Linked DNA regions of Variovorax paradoxus. Each later gene encodes a partner of the first gene's protein in a complex. Links are inferred from orthologs where the notes say so. Each region holds a gene or a part of one and is shown in the gene's direction. Other genes may lie near its edges.

What was found. The genes of interacting proteins can lie anywhere in the genome.
Region 2: the proteins of xseB (region 1) and xseA are in contact, whole or in part, in a cryo-EM structure (PDB 8TXR), measured with the Escherichia coli proteins. The link is inferred for Variovorax paradoxus from one-to-one orthologs.

Annotation. Positions count from the first base shown.
Region 1 is NZ_JAUSXG010000001.1:3,611,769-3,614,682, reverse strand. The notes cover bases 154-2,914. They hold xseB (exodeoxyribonuclease VII small subunit), read left to right. Parts: upstream 154-1,281; coding sequence 1,282-1,548; downstream 1,549-2,914. Other genes in these bases: dxs (1-deoxy-D-xylulose-5-phosphate synthase), read left to right, coding at 2,508-2,914; QFZ42_RS17270 (polyprenyl synthetase family protein), read left to right, coding at 1,545-2,468; QFZ42_RS17280 (aromatic ring-hydroxylating oxygenase subunit alpha), read right to left, coding at 154-1,093. Also shown: more of QFZ42_RS17280, read right to left, coding at 1-153. UniProt on the Escherichia coli protein: Bidirectionally degrades single-stranded DNA into large acid-insoluble oligonucleotides, which are then degraded further into small acid-soluble oligonucleotides.
Region 2 is NZ_JAUSXG010000001.1:2,764,149-2,767,156, reverse strand. The notes cover bases 154-3,008. They hold xseA (exodeoxyribonuclease VII large subunit), read left to right. Parts: upstream 154-853; coding sequence 854-2,164; downstream 2,165-3,008. Other genes in these bases: QFZ42_RS12980 (DUF192 domain-containing protein), read right to left, coding at 2,870-3,008; QFZ42_RS12985 (superoxide dismutase), read left to right, coding at 2,215-2,796; QFZ42_RS12995 (MotA/TolQ/ExbB proton channel family protein), read right to left, coding at 154-540. In the rest of the region: more of QFZ42_RS12995, read right to left, coding at 1-153. UniProt on the Escherichia coli protein: Bidirectionally degrades single-stranded DNA into large acid-insoluble oligonucleotides, which are then degraded further into small acid-soluble oligonucleotides.

The DNA of each region.
Region 1 (2,914 bases):
CCATCGGGCTCTGGTAGGGGCCGCTCTCGTCGTCGCCGCGCAGCATCAGCGCGCGGCGGCCGGCGTCCATGCGCTCGGCAATCTCGTCGTCTTCCACGCAAGTTTCCATGTAGGCGGCCTGCTGGGCTTCGACGAATTCGCGCTCGAAGGCGACGATTTCCTCGGGGTAGAAGAACTCCACCATGTTGAGCGTCTTCGTGGGGCTGACCGGGTGCAGTGTCGACACCGTGAGCACGTGCGGATACCACTCGACCATCACGTGCGGGTAGTAGGTGAGCCAGATCGCGCCGTACTTCGGCGGCTTGCCCTCGCGGTACTTGAGCAGCTGCTCCTGCCACTTCTGGTAGATGGGGCTGCCCGCGCGGCCGAGCCGGTTGGCCACGCCCACGGTCTGCACCGAGTAGTTGCGGTTGAATTCCCAGCGCAGGTCGTCGCAGGTCACGAAGCTGCCGAGGCCGGGGTGGAACGGACCGACGTGGTAGTCCTCGAGGTAGACCTCGATGAAGGTCTTCCAGTTGTAGTTGCACTCGTGCAGCTCGACGCGGTCGAGTGCGTAACCCGTGAAGTCCAGATCGGCGCGCGGGCCGAGCTCGGCCATGTCGGCGGCGACGTCACGCCCGACGCCCTTCGGGCCGTTTGCGCCGCGCTCGAACAGCAGGCCGTTCCACTCGGTGAGCGGATAGTTGTGCAGGTTGAGGCACGGGTCCTGCTCGAAATGCGGCGCGCCGATCAGCGTGCCCGTGGTGCGCGGGTCGCTCGCGGCGTAGGTCCAGCGGTGCAGCGGGCAGACGATGTTGCCACCGGTCTGGTTGTCGAGCCGGCCACGGCCTTGCAGGATGAGCGCCTGCCGGTGGCGGCACACGTTGGAAATGAGCTCCACGCCCTTGGGCGTGTGCACCAGCGCCCGGCCCTGGTGCTCTTGCGGCAGCGTGTGGTAGTCGCCCGGCTCGGGCACGGCAAGGCGGTGGCCCACGTAGCGCGGACCTTGCGCAAACAGCGTTTGCATCTCGCGTGCGTAGAGCGACTCGTCGAAGTACGCGGAAACTGGAAGTTGGCTCGTGGCCTGCTGCAGTTGAAGACTTAAATCAGACATCGAGGACCTGACCAAGCTCCCCACAGGGAGAAAAAAGAAAAGACGGAAGGCGCCGTCAGGAGGGCGACGGCCCGAAGAGTTGTGCCGGGCTGGCCGGCAAGGGAAGCCGCGATTGTACCCAAGGGGCCATCGCGGTGCTCATTTGGTTCCCCGCCCTAAAATGCCCGATTTCATACTTGTTCTCTCGCATGCCCAAGGTCCCTTCCTCCGCCACGTCCAGCCCGGCAGCCATGCCCGATACGGGGCCGCTGCCGGCCAGCTATGAAGCCGGGCTCCAGGAGTTGGAACAATTGGTTGCAGAACTCGAATCGGGCCAGTTGCCGCTCGACCAGTTGCTTGGCAGCTATCAGCGCGGTGCCGCGTTGCTCGCTTTTTGCCGCGAGAAGCTCCAGGCGGTCGAAGACCAGATCAAGGTGCTGGACGCAGGCAGCCTCAAGCCCTGGACGGCCGAATGAGCGCGGCTGTGACGGCGGCGGTCGATTGGGACGCCGCGCGGCTGGCCGGCTGGAGCGAGCCGCACCTTGCGCGCGTCGAAGCGGCGCTTTCGCGCTGGGTCGGGGTCGATTCCCCCGTGCTGCTTGGCGACGCGATGCGCTACGCCGTGCTCGATGGCGGCAAGCGGCTGCGTCCTTTGCTGGTGCTGGCCGCGAGCGAAGCGGTGGGCGGCAACCCCGCCGCGGGGCTGCGCGCGGCCTGCGCCACCGAACTGATCCACGCCTACTCGCTGGTGCACGACGACTTGCCGAGCATGGACAACGACGTGCTGCGCCGTGGCAAACCCACCGTGCACGTGAAATTCGGCGAGGCCGATGCGCTGCTCGCCGGCGACGCCTTGCAGGCCCTGGCCTTCGAACTGCTGACGCCCGAGGGCGACGAGGTTCCCGCATCGACCCAGGCCACGCTGTGCCGGCTGCTTGCGCGCGCCGCGGGCAGCCAGGGCATGGCGGGCGGACAGGCGATCGATCTCGCCAGCGTGGGCCTGGCGCTCGACGAAGCGCAACTGCGCGAAATGCACCGCCTGAAGACCGGCGCGCTGCTGCAGGGCAGCGTCGAGATGGGCGCGGCCTGCGCGGGCGCCGTGGCGCCCGCCGCGCTGGCCGCCCTGCGCGACTACGGCGCCGCCATCGGATTGGCGTTCCAGGTGGTCGACGACATCCTCGATGTGACGGCCGATTCGCAGACTCTCGGCAAGACGGCCGGCAAGGACGCCGCCGCCGACAAACCCACCTATGTCTCTCTGTGGGGCCTCGACGGCGCGCGGGCACAGGCGAAACAGTTGCTTGCCGAATCGCTCGCGGCGCTGGAGCGCAGCGGCCTGCGCGACACCGCGGCACTGCGCGCGCTGGCCCACATGGTCGTCGACCGCGACCGATGAACAGTTGAACAGATGGACAAGAAGAACCACGACGCTCCCATGGCCCCGCTGCTTCCCACGCTTCATGATCCCTCGCCGATCCGGCAATACGACCGGGCCCAGCTCAAGCAGCTGTCCGACGAGGTGCGCGCCTGCGTGCTCGACAACGTTTCGCGCACCGGCGGCCACCTGAGTTCCAACCTTGGAACGGTCGAGCTCACGGTCGCTCTGCACCATGTGTTCAACACGCCGCACGACCGGCTGGTGTGGGACGTGGGCCACCAGACCTATCCGCACAAGATCCTCACCGGCCGGCGCGAGCGCATGCCCACGCTGCGCCAGATCGGCGGCATCTCGGGCTTTCCGCAGCGCAGCGAGAGCGAATACGACACCTTCGGCACCGCGCACTCGTCGACCAGCATCTCGGCCGCGCTCGGCATGGCCATGGCCGCCAAGCAGAAGGGCGA
Region 2 (3,008 bases), 850 kb from region 1 along the record:
CCAGAAGATCAGCGTCGGAATCGCCACGATCAGGCCGAACGCCGTGTTGTAGAGCGCGATCGAGATACCGTGCGCCAGTTGCGCCGGATTGCCCGAGCCGACCGCGCCGCTTCCGGGGGACTGCGAACCGAAGATCTCGATCATGCCGATCACCGTCCCGAGCAGGCCGAGCAGCGGCGCCGCCGACGCAATCGTGGCCAAGGCCGGCAGGTAGCGTTCCAGCCTGTGCGCGACGGTACGGCCCGAGGCCTCCATGGCCGCGCGCAGGTCCTCCTCGGTGCAGCGCGGGTTGGCGTTGAGCGCCCGAAGGCCGGCGGCCAGCACCTGCCCGAGCATCGAATTGCGTTCGAGCTTGGTCACCACGTCGGGCCCCGGAACCGAGCCGTGCGAAACGGTCATCGCCTCGTCGAGCAGTTTGGGCGGCAGGACCTTCACGGTCTTCAGACTTGTGAAACGTTCTATAACCAGCGCGAGCGCGATGATCGAACAAGCGAGCAATGGCCAAATCGGCCAGCCCGCGGCAACTATGATGGAAAACAAGAAAACCCTCCGGCCCGTAGACTGCAAATGCGCGGCGATTATCCACCGAGCCCACCATCGCCACTCGGCTTGTTTGCGTGTAAGCGATGACGCACAGATTCTGTGGATAACTTTGTGATTAACCTGCTGCGCAACCTGCCCGGACCCGCATGGGGCGGGCTTCCCGTTAGATCGATTGAATTTTGAGCAGTACTTTTTCCAATGAAATCAACGGCTTGCACGGCAAACCGTGCGCCCGTTTCGTACCAAGGCCTCACCATCGGGGGGTGGCCACTCACTGTGGAAGAGTGGTCGCCAGCCACTTGCGGGTTTTGTGAACTTGCGTGAACCGAATGCCACACCGGGTCCGCGGATCTGGGCTGTCGGGGCTTTGTGCCGGGCGGTTGCCGACGCGCTCGACGCACGCTTCAACCCGGTCGCGGTGCGCGGCGAAATCTCGGGCTTTTCGCGGGCCTCGAGTGGACATTGTTACTTCGCGCTCAAGGACGAGTCCGGCCAACTGCGCTGTGCGATGTTCCGGCGAGCCGCGGGCCTGCTCGATTTTTCGCCGCGCGACGGCGACCAGGTCGAGGTGCGTGGGCGCTTGGCGGTCTACGAGCCGCGCGGCGATCTGCAACTGGTGGTCGAAAGCCTGCAACGCGCGGGGCAGGGGGCCTTCTTCGAGCAGTTCCTGCAGCGCAAGGCACGGCTCGAAGCCGAAGGGCTTTTCGATGCCGCGCGCAAGCGTGCGCTGCCCACCATGCCGCGCTCGGTGGGCCTGGTGACCTCGCTCGGTGCCGCGGCTTTGCATGACGTGGTCACGGCGCTGCGGCGCCGCGTGCCGCACATTCCGGTGGTTCTGGCGCCGTCGCCGGTGCAGGGTGCCGGCGCGCCGGCGGAACTCGTGCGTGCGTTGCAGTCGCTCTATGCGCTGGAGCCGGCCGTCGACGTGATCCTGCTGGTGCGGGGCGGCGGCTCCATCGAAGATCTCTGGGCCTTCAACGACGAAACCCTGGCCCGCACCATCGTCCAGAGCCCGGTGCCGCTGATCTGCGGGGTAGGGCACGAAACCGACTTCACCATCGCCGACTTTTGCGCCGACCTGCGCGCACCCACGCCCACGGCGGCGGCGGAACTCGTCAGCGCGCCGCAGGCGATGTGGCTCGGCGCACTCGACCTGCTGGAAGAGCGGTTCGGCGACGCGGTGGGCGCGCGTCTCGACCTGCTGGGCCAGCGGCTCGACCAGGCGGCGGCGCGACTCGGCCGACCCTCGACACTCGTGGCCCGCCAGCAGCTTCGGTTGGCGCACCATGCCCAGCGGCTGCACTACGCATTGCGATCGAGGACCGAGCGTCTTGCCCACGTGCCGCGTTCGATTTCGGCCGACTTCCCTTTGAAGCTCGAGCGCGCACTGGCGCAGCGGCGCGAGCGCCTCGAGCGCGTGGCCTTGCGCCTTCGGCTGCTCGACCCGGCCCTGGTGCTCCAGCGCGGCTATGCCTGGCTCACCGGCGCCGACGGTCGCGCGATTGTCAGCGCCAAGAAACTGAACGCGGGCGACGCCGTGGTTGCGCGGCTCGCCGATGGCTCGGTCGACCTGACAGTCACGCCCGGCGAAACGGGACCGCGTCCGACGCCGGGTGCGTAATTCCTTTCTAGAATCCTGTATTCCCCGCAACCAACCCACGAGAAAAAACCATGGAACATGTGCTCCCACCCCTGCCGTACGCCCTCGACGCGCTGGCACCCGAGTACTCGAAGGAAACCCTCGAGTACCACTACGGCAAGCACCACAACGCCTACGTGGTGAACCTGAACAACCTGCAAAAGGGCACCGAGTTCGAGTCGATGCCCCTGGAGGACATCGTCAAGAAGTCCAGCGGCGGCATCTACAACAACGCCGCCCAGATCTGGAACCACACCTTCTTCTGGAACTGCATGAAGCCCCAGGGCGGCGGCGCTCCCACCGGCGCGCTGGCCAAGGCCATCGATGCCAAGTGGGGCAGCTACGACGCCTTCAAGGAAGCGTTCGTGAAGTCGGCCGTGGGCAACTTCGGTTCGGGTTGGACCTGGCTCGTGAAAAAGGCCGACGGCTCGGTGGACATCGTGAACATGGGCGCCGCCGGTACGCCGCTGACCACCGGCGACACCCCGGTGCTGACGGTGGACGTGTGGGAGCACGCCTATTACATCGACTACCGCAACCTGCGCCCGAAGTTCGTCGAGACCTTCCTGGCCAAGCTGGTGAACTGGGACTTCGCCGCCAAGAACTTCGGCTGAACCGGTTTCCCCCATTGAAAAAGCCGACCGGAAGGTCGGCTTTTTCGTGAGCCCGTGGCAGGGCGACGGGTGCTCAGCGCTTCGAGGCGGCAAAGAGCTCGCCGCCCAGCTTGGCGCCTTTCTTGATGTTCTTCTTGGCGAACCAGCCCTGGTTCATTTCGAGCACGAAGCGCACCGGCTCCTCGGAACAGTGCGAATTCTCGGTCATCGGC